3 regions of the Mycobacterium sp. NGS61 genome follow, and region 1 is predicted to be linked to each of the others. Evidence: riboswitches for the same ligand, from Rfam matches in the RefSeq annotation. Region 1 holds a riboswitch; each other region holds the start of a gene.

Region 1 (4,090 bases):
CCGGAGCCCGACCGAGCGGCGACGCCCGCCGGTGCGGACATCGAATTGCGTGGTGTGCGATTCGGGTACCACCACCGCGATTCGAGCCACGAGGTCATAAGCGGCGTCGACGCCACCATCCCGAGCGGCAGTCTTACCGCGATCGTCGGCCCGTCCGGCGCCGGGAAGACGACGTTGCTCAGACTGATTGCCCGCTTCTTCGACGTCGACGACGGCAGCATCCGCATCGGCGGCTACGACGTACGCGAACTCGGCACCAGCGCAGTCGCACACCTGACCGCGCAAGTATTCGACGACGCTTACCTTTTCGACGGCACCATCGCTGACAACCTGCGGATGACCGATCCTGATGCCGCAGAAGCCGAGCTGTCCCACGTTGCCGGCATCGCCCGGCTCGACGAAGTCATCAACCGGCTGCCCAACGGGTGGAACACACGCGTTGGCGAAGGGGGGTCGGCGCTCTCGGGCGGGGAAAGGCAGCGTGTCGCGATTGCCCGCGCGTTGCTCAAGAATGCGCCGGTCGTGCTCCTGGACGAAGCTACGGCCGCGCTCGATGCCGTCAACGAGGCCGCCGTGGCCGCAGCCATCCGCGAACTAGCTCACGAGCGCACGGTTATCGTTGTCGCACATCGACTTTCGACGGTGATAGACGCCGACCAGATTCTTGTCCTCGATGACGGTCGGATCAGCGCACGCGGACGTCACGAGCAGCTGGTCGCAAACCAGGGGACCTATACCAGGTTCTGGGAAGAGCGGTTGCGTGCCCGAGGCTGGCAACTTCGGCGCGATCAGCCGACCCCTGCTGCGTCCGGGTCGGCATAGCCTGCCCCAGCGGAAGATGCCGCGCCGTGTGGGCACCATTTCTACCGCTGAGGCAGGTGTTCGCCGAGAGTTTGCCTACATCTCGACTGGCAGGGGAGGCGGCTCCAAGCCGCCGCCGAATATCTGTCCGACGATGCTGAACAGATTCGCCGTCGCCGCGATCGGACCGACCGGGAGCGCGGGAATCGGCAGGATGCCTTGGAACTCGTCTTCAGTGAAAGTGAGCTCGACTCCGATCGAGTTCAACAGCGAACCGCCGACGCCGTTATAGATCGGTCCGGCGGCACCGTACACAACCTGCCCCGGACTGAAGAGGCCACCGAAACCAAGGCTCAAGCCGGTGACTTGTTCGGTGCCCCCGGTGGGACCGCTGATGAACTGGTTGACTAGCGGCGCAAGGGGATCCAGGTTCAACGTGGCCCCGTTGAAGAAACCGTCAACGACGTTGGCCGGTGTGTTCAACAGGCCGGTGAGCGCCCCCGTCACATTGCCGCCGGTGATATCGGCGAGGACGCCGCCGGCGCTGTTGAGCAGCGCGACGCCGGGGCTTGCGAATGGACCCACGGCACCCATGAGCAGGCCGCTCAAGGGTGAAGCTGCGAAGTTCAGGACTTCAGTGAGCACTACTCCCACCGGCCCGTCGGGGAGGAAACTCTCGATCAGCCCGGTATAGATTTCGTTGTGCGCGTTGGGCACGTACGTCACCGGGTCGGAGATCGTCTGGGTGATACCGCCAAGCGTGTGCTGGGTGACCGCGAGTGCGAGGTCTCTGGGGGCACCGACCAGGGGTATCGCCTGTGCAGCAGCCTGCAGCTTGGCAAAGAAGCCCGCGGGGTTGGTGACGAGGTGGTTGATGCCACCGGTGAACGTGTTCAGGCCGACCCGCGAGGCTCCGAACACCGTCTCGGCGTTCTGCGCCGTCGTCGCGACGACCTGCTCCCACCGGGTGATCGGGTCGACGGCAGTCGCGGCCGCGGGTGCATGGGATGAGCCCAGTGCGCCGAGCAGGTTCTGCTGCGCGTTGGCGACCTCGGCACTTGTGTAGGCCCCGACGCTGGAATTCATCGAGCTGACGAACTCGGTATGAAACGCCAGCGCGTGTGAGTTGACCGACTGGAACTGCCGGCCGAAGTTCTCGAACAACGACGAGATCGCGATGGAGATCTCGTCCTCAGCTGCGGCCGCGATTCCCGTGGTGGGTCCCGAAACCGTCGCGGCGGCATCGGCGAGCGCTCGGCGGATACCCGACAGATTTTGTGCTGCGCTCTGCATCAGATCCGCACTTGCGGTCACAAACGACATGCTTGCTCTCCCTTATTCGTTCGCCAGTACGGTGACCGCCGGTCGGAAAAATTTGCACAGGCGTCGTACGGCCAACCGCACAGGAGGTGGCAAAGGACGCGCAGCATCTGAGGTGGCGGCTTTCTCCGGGGTGCTCCGCCCCGGGTTAGCAGGATGCGATGACACGAGTCTCCTGGCTCTCGGATCGCCGCTCGCCTCGCCTTCCAGCCAAATGGCCGTGGCATGTGAGGGTCGCTCCCCGATGACAGTGGCGGCACCGCGCCGGATTCGCACCGGCTTCCTGCGTCGTCATCGCCGTACGGGCGACATTGTTACACGCCGGGGACCCCCAACGGAACAGGCAGGCCCGCCCCGGCTGCCACGGCGGTGACCTCGTCGGAGCGATGGCATCGCAGCGGCACGGTGTGAGTCCGTCCGTCGCGATTACCGCGCCACCCCTAATTGCCCTCGTTGCAACTAGTTCGCTCGATGGTCGGCGTTCTGAATGGCGGCCATATCGTCGAAAGAATCGGCGGTTTCGGTGAGGTCTTCGCTCCAATCGCCGAACGGATCTGGATAGCGGTCCCAGTCAGCGGGGGAGCAGAGTTCGTCGTCGGTGAGCAGAGCACGGCCGAGACCATCGAGGATTTCGCCGGAGTCCGCGCTGTAGACCAGGATCGTCATTGCCGTGTGCCGGTCGCCGTGCAGGGGGTCCCACCTCAACTGGGCGAGGGCACGGCGTTCGTCGTCGACGCCGGCCAACTCCGCGTCGGTCATGGCAGTGAGCCACTTGTCTGCTGAACCGACCCGCCATCCACCTCCCGCCGATTCCAGCCACATCGCCTGCTGGTCCTGACCGGCTAGCCACAAGCGACCTCGAGTTCGGATCACTCCCTCCAGCAACAGCTCCATGCGGTCGTACAGACGCTGGGGGTGAAACGGACGCTGGGCGCTGAACTCGACAAGTTGGACGGTGCCGGTGGGCTCGAGGGGAGGTTGCCCGGATAGCAACGGGCCGTGCGGATCATCGTCTCGCCCCCGGCGCGCACGACTGTCAAGGCCGGCGAGCACCTGCTCAATTCTGTTCGCTCCGTAGCCGATCCGTGCGCGGGGCGCCAAGCGTCGCAGCACCGTGGCCAGGATTGGCTCCACATCGCTGAGAACGATGACATCCGCGAATTCTGCCTGTCCGACCACCACCTGCGCCTCGGTACGTCCGTCGTCTAATTCGCCCTCACCCAGAACCTGGCGCAGCCACCGCGACGAGTCGACGCACGTCACGACCGCCGCGATCCGAACATCAAGGGCCGCAGGGCCGTCGATGTAGCCGGACGCCACCCTGATCCGGACATTGTTGATCGCCCAGCAGATCGGTTCCGGTTCCAGCCAGGGTGCGAGGTGGACCACGATACGGTCCACATCATCGCGGCGGCTCAGCTGACGCAGCAGCACGAGAAGGTCGTTGCGGATGGTGCAGGAAACACATCCGTGTGCGAGCTCGATGCCGATCTCTGCGGTCGTCAACACGCCGTGTTGCAGATCGACCGTCATGCGGCGCACCGTGTATCCGTCGAAACGATGCTCGACCACGAGCGTTCCACAGGTGCGCAGCAAGGTGCCCACGACCGGATCGGTGTTCTGCTGGCCGGCGACCAAGACTACAGGTTTCCGCATCAGCACCTCTTATCGACAATCATTTTCATTTAGACCGGTCCCAGGGTACCGTCACGGGCAGGGGCTTGTCGAAAACGATTTTCAATAAGCTGGACTGTCAGGAGGTTGTGGGGTGTCTGCTCGGTGTCAGGTCACAGGACGGGAACCCGGATTCGGTAACGCGGTCTCGCATTCACATCGCAGGACGAGTCGGCGCTGGTCGCCGAACATCCAGAGCAAGACGTACTACCTGCCCTCGGAAGGCCGCCGAGTTCGGTTGCGAGTCAGCGCCAAGGGCATCAAGATCATCGACCGCGACGGTATCGAGGCCGTG
Region 2 (4,090 bases), on a different contig from region 1:
TGCGGAGGCGACGACCATCGAAAAGCTGGACGCGCTGAGCTGGGTCAATGTCAACGCTCTGGACCAGTTCTCCGATGAGTTCAGGATTCAACTCGCGTGGATGCGTCAGTCTCCGCCCCGCGACGCGGTCAACCCGGGTTGGTCCTACACGACCCGGTTGCGTCAGATGAAATCGCTGCTCTCCGAAGGCATCCGGTCTGCAGAGATCCGCCTCGAGGCGCCGTCGGCCACCATGTTGGCGCGCTGCGTCATCGGCATGCAGTGGATACCGGAGAACATCCTGCGCGAGGTGGGCACCCGCACGTCGCTCATCCTGGCGCGGGACACCGTGTTGCGCGGCGTCGCGGTGCGCGGCAAGTAGACCAGTCATCCGTTTCGGGTGCCACGCGTAACGTCGACGTCATGGCGAACATCATCATCATCGGCGGCCACGGCAAGGTCGCATTGCAGCTGGCCCGAATCCTGACCGAGCGTGGCGACCAGGTGACCTCGATCGTCCGCAATCCCGGCCACACCAGCGACGTTGCGGACACCGGTGCCGAACCGACCACGGCCGACATCGAGGAGCTCGGCACCGACGACATTGCCGGCCTGCTGGCGGGTCACGACGCCGTCGTCTTCGCCGCCGGGGCCGGTGGCGGCGACGCGGCGCGCACCTATGCCGTGGACCGCGATGCCGCGATCCGGGTGATCGACGCGGCAGCGCAGGCCGGCGTCAGCCGGTTCGTCATGGTGTCCTACTTCGGCGCCGGGGCGAACCACGGTGTGCCTGAGGATGACTCGTTCTTCGCCTACGCCGAGGCCAAAGCGGCCGCGGACGAACACCTGCGCGCCACCGACCTGGACTGGACCGTGCTGGGACCGGGCCGACTCACCGAAGACCCGGGAACCGGGCGCATCGCGATAGGCGAAGCCAAAGGATCGGTAGCGCGGGCCGACGTGGCAGCCGTCGCCGCCGCCGTCCTCGCCGACGACTCGACAATCGGCCGGACCGTCGAGTTCAACAACGGCGACGTCCCGATCGCCGAAGCGCTGGCGACCTGAAGATCGCGCACAGAGTAGCCTTGGCGACGCAGCTGGTCTGCCGTCGTCGCACCTGTGGCGCCGGCATCAAGCGAGGCCTTGATGGCTCGCGAGAGGGAATCCGGTGAGAATCCGGAACTGTCCCGCAGCGGTATGCAGGAACGACCGCCGTCTTTGACAAGCACTGGTCCCGTGAACGGACTGGGAAGCGACGGCCAGTAGGAGCACCACCCGGTGCGCGCCTGTGAGTCCGAAGACCTGCCAGCTGTGCCGGACGCGCCGCGTTCGGCGGCACATCGCCTCGTGGAATGGGCGTTTGGCCGGGGCCGTTGCGGTTGATGCATGCCGTAGCGCGATCGGTTGCGCGTCCGCGGGCGGTGTCCACACCGTCGAATCCGAAGGACCAGCTCGTGACCGCACCAACTTCTCCGAAATTCACCGCCACCATCACCGGCTCCCCCCGCATCGGCCCGCGCCGCGAACTCAAGCGCGCAACCGAGGGCTACTGGGCCGGCCGCACCAGCCGATCCGACCTGGAGTCGGTCGCCGCGTCGCTGCGCCGCGACACCTGGACTCAGCTGGCCGCCGCCGGCCTGGACTCGGTGCCGGTGAACACGTTCTCCTACTACGACCAGATGCTCGACACCGCGGTCCTGCTCGGCGCGCTGCCGGCCCGCGTCGGTGGGGTTTCTGACGAGCTGGACCGCTACTTCGCGGCGGCGCGCGGCAACGACGAGATATCGCCGCTGGAAATGACCAAGTGGTTCGACACCAACTACCACTATCTGGTCCCTGAGATAGGCCCGTCCACCCGGTTCGGGCTGCACCCCGACAAGGTGCTCGCCGAGCTGGAGGAAGCCCACGAGCTGGGCGTCCCCGCGCGTCCCGTCATCATCGGTCCGGTCACGTTCCTGCTGCTCAGCAAGGCCGTAGACGGCGCTACGGCTCCCATCGAACGATTGCAGGAACTGGTGCCGATCTACACCGAACTGCTGGCGCTGATCGCCGACAGCGGCGCCCTGTGGGTCCAGTTCGACGAGCCCGCCCTGGTCACTGACATCTCCCCCGACGCTCCGGCACTCGCGGAGGCGGTCTACAACGCTCTGGGTGGAGTGGCCCACCGGCCGTCGATCTACGTCGCCACCTACTTCGGCAACCCGGGCGCGTCGCTGGCAGGGCTGGCCCGCACACCCGTCGAGGCCATCGGTGTCGACCTGGTCTACGGCGCTGACACGGGGATCGCGGCCGTTCCAGAACTGGCCGACAAGACGCTGGTGGCCGGCGTGGTGGACGGCCGCAACATCTGGCGCACGGACTTGCAGTCCGCGCTGAGCAAGCTGGCGAGTCTGCTGGGCTCGGCGGCCACGGTGGCGGTGTCGACGTCGTGCTCAACCTTGCACGTCCCGTATTCGCTGGAACCCGAAACCGGCCTGGACGATGCACTGCGCAGTTGGCTGGCGTTCGGCGCCGAGAAGGTGCAAGAGGTCGTCGTTCTCGCGCGTGCACTGCGCGAGGGACGCGAGGCGGTCGCCGATGAGATCGAGGCATCCAATGCGGCGGTGGCCTCGCGCAAGCAGGATCCGCGCTTGCACAACGATCGCGTCCGCGCCCGCATCAATGACATCGTGGCGTCCGGCACGCATCGCGGTGACCCGGCTGAGCGGCGGGCCAGTCAGGAGGCGCGGCTGCAGCTGCCTGTGTTGCCCACCACGACGATCGGTTCTTACCCGCAGACCTCGGCGATCCGCGTCGCACGGGCCGCGCTGCGATCCGGCGAGATCGACCAGACGGAGTACGAGCGTCGGATGAAAGCCGAGATCGCCGACGTCATCAAACTGCAGGAGCAACTCGGGCTGGACGTGTTGGTGCACGGCGAGCCGGAACGCAACGACATGGTGCAGTACTTCGCCGAACAGCTCGACGGCTTCTTCGCCACCGACAACGGCTGGGTGCAGTCCTACGGCAGCCGCTGTGTCCGCCCGCCGATCCTGTTCGGCGATGTGTCCCGGCCGCACCCGATGACGGTCGAGTGGATCACCTATGCGCAGTCGCTGACCGAACAGCCGGTGAAGGGTATGCTGACCGGTCCGGTGACCATCCTGGCGTGGTCATTCGTCCGCGACGATCAGCCGCTGGCCGACACCGCCAACCAGGTCGCCCTGGCGATCCGGGACGAGACGGTGGATCTGCAGTCGGCCGGGATCGCGGTGATCCAGGTCGACGAGCCGGCGTTGCGGGAACTGCTGCCGCTGCGACGCGCCGAGCAGGACGAGTATCTGCAGTGGGCCGTGGCGGCTTTCCGATTGGCCACCTCCGGGGTGGATGACTCCACCCAGATCCACACCCATCTGTGCTATTCGGAGTTCGGCGAGGTGATCGGCGCCATCGCCGACCTGGACGCAGACGTCACCTCCATCGAGGCGGCGCGGTCGCACATGGAGGTCCTCGACGACCTCAACGCGATCGGATTCTCCAACAGTGTCGGCCCCGGCGTCTACGACATCCACTCACCACGGGTGCCGAGTACGCAGGAGATGGTCAAGTCGTTGCGGGAAGCATTGAAAGCTGTCCCCTCACAGCGTCTTTGGGTAAACCCCGACTGCGGCCTCAAGACCCGCCGGACCGATGAGGTGACCGCGTCGCTGGAGCACATGGTGGCCGCGGCGCAGGAGGTGCGCGCGGGTCTGTAGCGCCCACGCTCGCCGAGCGTCACGCCAGCGTGACGTTCGGCGTCCACCGCCACCCCAGCGTGACAGTCGACGCGAGGAGAGTCTTGCCACGCTCGCCGAGCGTCACGCCAGCGTGACGTTCGGCGTCCACCGCCACGCCAGCGTGACACTGGACGCGAGGAAAGTCTCGCCACGCTGCCACGCTCGCCGAGCGTCACGCCAGCGTGACGTTCGGCGTCCACCGCCACGCCAGCGTGACACTCGACGCGAGGAGAGTCACTCCGACAGCACCTGGACCGGCACGTCGTCGGCCCAGGGCTGCCGGGTCACCATGTCGGCCACCCGCAGGTAGCCGTGCTCGAATTCCCCTGTGGCGGCGTCGTACAGCCGATAGCGCT
Region 3 (4,090 bases), on a different contig from region 1:
CCCAGTGCCGGGCCATCGGACGGATCTTCTCAGCGCGCGTGCCCTTGCTCCACTCGGCGAAGTCGACTTCCGGCAGTTGGGGCTTCAGGAATCCCATAAATTGACACACTAGAACGTGTTCTAGAAGTTTGGGACCTCAAGGCCGACCTCACGGCGCTCCCGGCGGGAGGAAGGGCAGCGCCGGCGGGCTCCCGCGCCGGGCCAACTCGAGTAGTGCGTCGACGTCGAGGTGCTGGTCGACGAGATCGCCGAGCAGGTCGAGGCGGCGCTCGCGGGCAGTGCCGAAGCGGGTGCCCGACGGGGCGATCCCGAGTGTCTCACGCAGGAAGACCTCGCGCAGGGCGTCACCTTCCAGAGAACCGTGCCACATGGTGCCGAACACGGCAGCGGCGCGCGCACCGCCGGGAAACGGGTCTGCGGCGCCGACCTCCACCCGGCCGTGGTGAATCTCGTACCCGGACGCCGGCACCCCCAGCCCCTCACCGCGCGGCAGCCGCAGCACCTTCTGGGCGTCGAACGTCGTCGTCACGTCGAGCAGACCAAGGCCGGGGACCTCGGCAGGTCCAGCCCCTTCGACGCCATGCGGGTCCCGGATCACCCGGCCCAGCATCTGGAACCCGCCGCAGATCCCCAGCAGTGGCTTACCCGCCGCGACGTGCAGCCGCACCGCGCGGTCCAAGTCCCGCGAGCGCAACCAGGCCAGGTCGGCGATCGTCGCGCGGGTACCCGGCAGCACGATGAGGTCCGCATCGCCCAGCGCCCGGGGGTCTGCGGCGAACACGACGTCCACTTCGGGTTCCAGCCCCAAAGCGTCGATGTCGGTGAAGTTGCTGATCCGGGGAAGCCGCACCACGACCACCCGGCGGGCCGGCCCGGCTGCGCGCCGGCCCGTCAGATCGAGCGCGTCCTCCGAGTCCAGCCACAGGTCGGGATGCCACGGCAGGGTGCCGTACGCCCGTCGCCCGGTGAGCCGTTCCAGGTCACGCAGACCCGGCGCGAGCAGGTCGAGGTCACCGCGGAACTTGTTGACCACGAACCCCGCGATCAACGCCTGGTCCTCGGCGGACAGCAGCGCGACGGTGCCCAGAAACGCTGCGAACACCCCGCCGCGGTCGATGTCACCGACCACCACAGTCGGCAGTCCCGCGTGCCGGGCCAGTCCCATGTTGACGTAATCGCCTGCGCGCAAGTTGATTTCGGCCGGACTGCCGGCCCCTTCGGCGACAATGACGTCGTAGCGGCCGGCGAGGTCGTCGAAGGCGCGGTGTGCCGCCGCGGCGAGCGTCCGGCGTCCTTGGAACCAATCCGTCGAGTCCAACTCCCCCCACGGTCTGCCCATCAACACCACGTGGCTGCGGTGGTCGCTGCCCGGCTTGAGCAGCACCGGGTTCATGGCGGGCTCAGGCACGACTCGAGCCGCGAGTGCCTGCACCCATTGCGCGCGCCCGATCTCTGCTCCCGCGCCGTCCGCACCAACACAGACCATCGAGTTGTTGGACATGTTCTGCGCTTTGAAGGGCGCCACCCGCACTCCGCGCCGCACCAGGGCGCGGCACAGTCCGGCGGCGACGGTGCTCTTGCCGGCGTCGCTCGTCGTACCCGCCACCAGCAGCCCAGACATCAGCACGAGCATGCCAGTCCTTCGCGACGACTGGCCTCAAGGGCGGGGTGTCAAGTATTCTGATGCCCGCAGCTGGTTTGCTGGTGGCAACGTGAGGAGTCGCCGGCATCGAGCGGCGAACGCTCCTTCAGGTTCGTCGCAAGAGGGAACCCGGTGGAAATCCGGGACTGTCCCGCAGCGGTATGCAGGAACGAACGCCGTCATAAGCACTGGCCCATAGCCCGGGCCGGGAAGCGACGGCCAGTAGGTGCACCGAAGGTGCGTGCCTGTGAGTCCGAAGACCTGCCAGCTGTGCCGGACGCGTCGTGTCCGGCGCACGTCGCCTCGTGGACTGGGCGGACGGCCTTTGCTGGAATGTCATCGTTCCAGCGGCTGGGCGTTCTGGGAGTGGCGACGGGCATCCCGTCGTGTCAAAGGAACGTTCGATGACCGCCCCGATCTGGTTGGCTTCGCCGCCGGAACTGCATTCAGCGCTGTTGAGCAGCGGGCCCGGACCGGGCCCATTAGAGGCGTCCGCGGCGGAGTGGACCGCACTCAGCGTGACCTACACCGAAGCGGCCGACGAGTTGTCCGCGCTGCTGGCCGATGTGACGGCGGGCGCTTGGGCCGGCCCGACGGCGGCCGGCTATGTGGCCGCCCATGCGCCGTATCTGGCGTGGCTGACGCAGGCCGGCGCCGACAGCGCAGCGAAGGCGGCCCAACAGCACGCCACCGCCGTCGCTTACACGAGCGCGCTCGCGGCGATGCCGACCCTGGTGGAACTGGCCGCCAATCACGCCACGCACGCGGTGTTGACGGTCACCAACTTCTTTGGCATCAACACCATTCCGATCGCACTCAATGAGGCCGACTACGCACGCATGTGGATCCAAGCCGCAACCGTGATGGGCACCTACGAGGCGTTGTCCACGGCGGCGGTGACCGCCACCCCGCAAACCGGTCCGGCTCCGGAGATCCTGCGAGCCGAGGCGCAGCGGGCCGCCACAGCAGCGGAATCCAGCACTCCATTCGAGCAGTTCCAGCAGTGGTTGTGGCAGACCTACACCACTTTCTACAACGACGTCATCCAGCCGTTCATCGACGCGATCGCCAATCTCCCGTACTTCCAGGCGATGTTCGGCGGTTTCGACCCCTACCTGGTCATCCTCGGCAATCCGCTCACCTACTTCAGTCCGCTGAACATCGCGTTCGCCCTCGGCTACCCGATGGACCTCGCGACCTATGTGGCACTGCTGTCCCAGATGTTCTCGTTCGTCGCGCTCGACCTCACCGCGGCGTTCGCGTCCGGCAATCCGGCGACCATCGGTTTCACCATCTTGTTCGTCACCGTCGAGATCATCGGCACCGTGGTCACCGACACCATCGCCCTGCTGAAGACGACGTTGGAGAGCACTCTGGTCCTGACGCTGGCCGTCGTGCCGCTGCTGACCGCTCCGCTGGTGCCGCTGGCGGCCGGAGCGGTACTGGCGCCGCTGGGTGTCAAAGGTTTGCTGGCATTGGCCGCGGCGGCGCCGCCTCCGCTGCCCGGCGCGACTCCCCCACCGCCGGTGGCGGCGTTGGTCCCCAGCGTCCCGTCTTCCACGCCAGGCCCGACGCCGACTGCCGTGGAAGCGGTGACGCCGTCGCCTGCCCCCGCACCGGTGACGCCACCGACTGCCGCGCCCCCGTCGGTCACCGGTTCGGGCATCGGTCTGGGTATGCCGGACTACGGCTACCTGGTGGGGGGTTTGAGCTTGGCGGCCAAACGGGGGTCGGCCAGCGCAGCGCGGAGGAAGGCATCGGAGCCCGACGATGCCGCTGTCGCGGCGCCGGCGCCCGCACCCGAGGAGCCCACCGGTGCGCCAAAACGCCGTCGCACCAGAGCTTCTGTGGTGGGCCGCGGTCGGGAATACGCGGATCTGGATCCGACGGAGAACGTGGCCGTCGACGACCGGTTGGCCTTGGTCAGTGCGTCGGGCAGAAACGCGGGCACACTGGGATTCGCCGGTGTCGCACCCGAGCGCGGAGCCAGGCCGGTGGGGTTGATCGCCGACGACGATCCCGCGCCACGCGTCCCGATGTTGCCGAACACGTGGGAACCTGATGATCAATCGGAGGTGAACCATCGTTAAGCGCACGAAATAGCCCGCTTTCCCCGATAATTGGACAAACCTGGCAGAGGAGTGTGACTCATGACGTTGCGAGTGGTTCCCGAAGGACTGGCCGCTGCCAGCGCTGCGGTGGAAGCGCTGACCGCGCGGCTGGCCGCCGCGCACGCCGCAGCGGCGCCGTTGATCACCGCGGTGGTGCCGCCGGCGGCCGACCCGGTATCGCTGCAAACTGCTGCCGGGTTCAGCGCTGCGGGCCAGCAGCATGCGGCCATCGCGGCCCAGGGCGTCGAAGAACTCGGGCGGGCCGGCGTCGGCGTCGGCGCCGCGGGGGCGAGCTACATCGCCGGTGATGCGGCGGCCGCCGCGACCTATGGGATTT

The links. A riboswitch is a leader RNA that binds a small molecule or an ion and turns the genes downstream of it on or off. The one in region 1 is predicted to bind cobalamin.
Region 2: another riboswitch for cobalamin. It lies ahead of metE (5-methyltetrahydropteroyltriglutamate--homocysteine S-methyltransferase); the one in region 1 lies ahead of gjpA (outer membrane porin GjpA).
Region 3: another riboswitch for cobalamin. It lies ahead of AC5Y3Z_RS21850 (PPE domain-containing protein); the one in region 1 lies ahead of gjpA (outer membrane porin GjpA).

Annotation. Positions count from the first base shown of each region.
Region 1 covers NZ_JCALCL010000003.1:265,714-269,803, forward strand. The annotation lists gene AC5Y3Z_RS08870 (ABC transporter ATP-binding protein) at 1-822, shown strand, start outside; gene gjpA (outer membrane porin GjpA) at 898-2,124, opposite strand; cobalamin riboswitch at 2,270-2,452, opposite strand; gene mrf (ribosome hibernation factor-recruiting GTPase MRF) at 2,581-3,777, opposite strand; gene rpmB (50S ribosomal protein L28) at 3,890-4,090, shown strand, end outside.
Region 2 covers NZ_JCALCL010000012.1:164,384-168,473, forward strand. The annotation lists gene AC5Y3Z_RS21825 (TetR/AcrR family transcriptional regulator) at 1-361, shown strand, start outside; gene AC5Y3Z_RS21830 (NAD(P)H-binding protein) at 403-1,044, shown strand; cobalamin riboswitch at 1,110-1,303, shown strand; gene metE (5-methyltetrahydropteroyltriglutamate--homocysteine S-methyltransferase) at 1,362-3,713, shown strand; gene AC5Y3Z_RS21840 (DUF3556 domain-containing protein) at 3,969-4,090, opposite strand, start outside.
Region 3 covers NZ_JCALCL010000012.1:169,980-174,069, forward strand. The annotation lists gene AC5Y3Z_RS21840 (DUF3556 domain-containing protein) at 1-97, opposite strand, end outside; gene AC5Y3Z_RS21845 (cobyric acid synthase) at 149-1,621, opposite strand; cobalamin riboswitch at 1,708-1,925, shown strand; gene AC5Y3Z_RS21850 (PPE domain-containing protein) at 2,047-3,732, shown strand; gene AC5Y3Z_RS21855 (PE family protein) at 3,793-4,090, shown strand, end outside.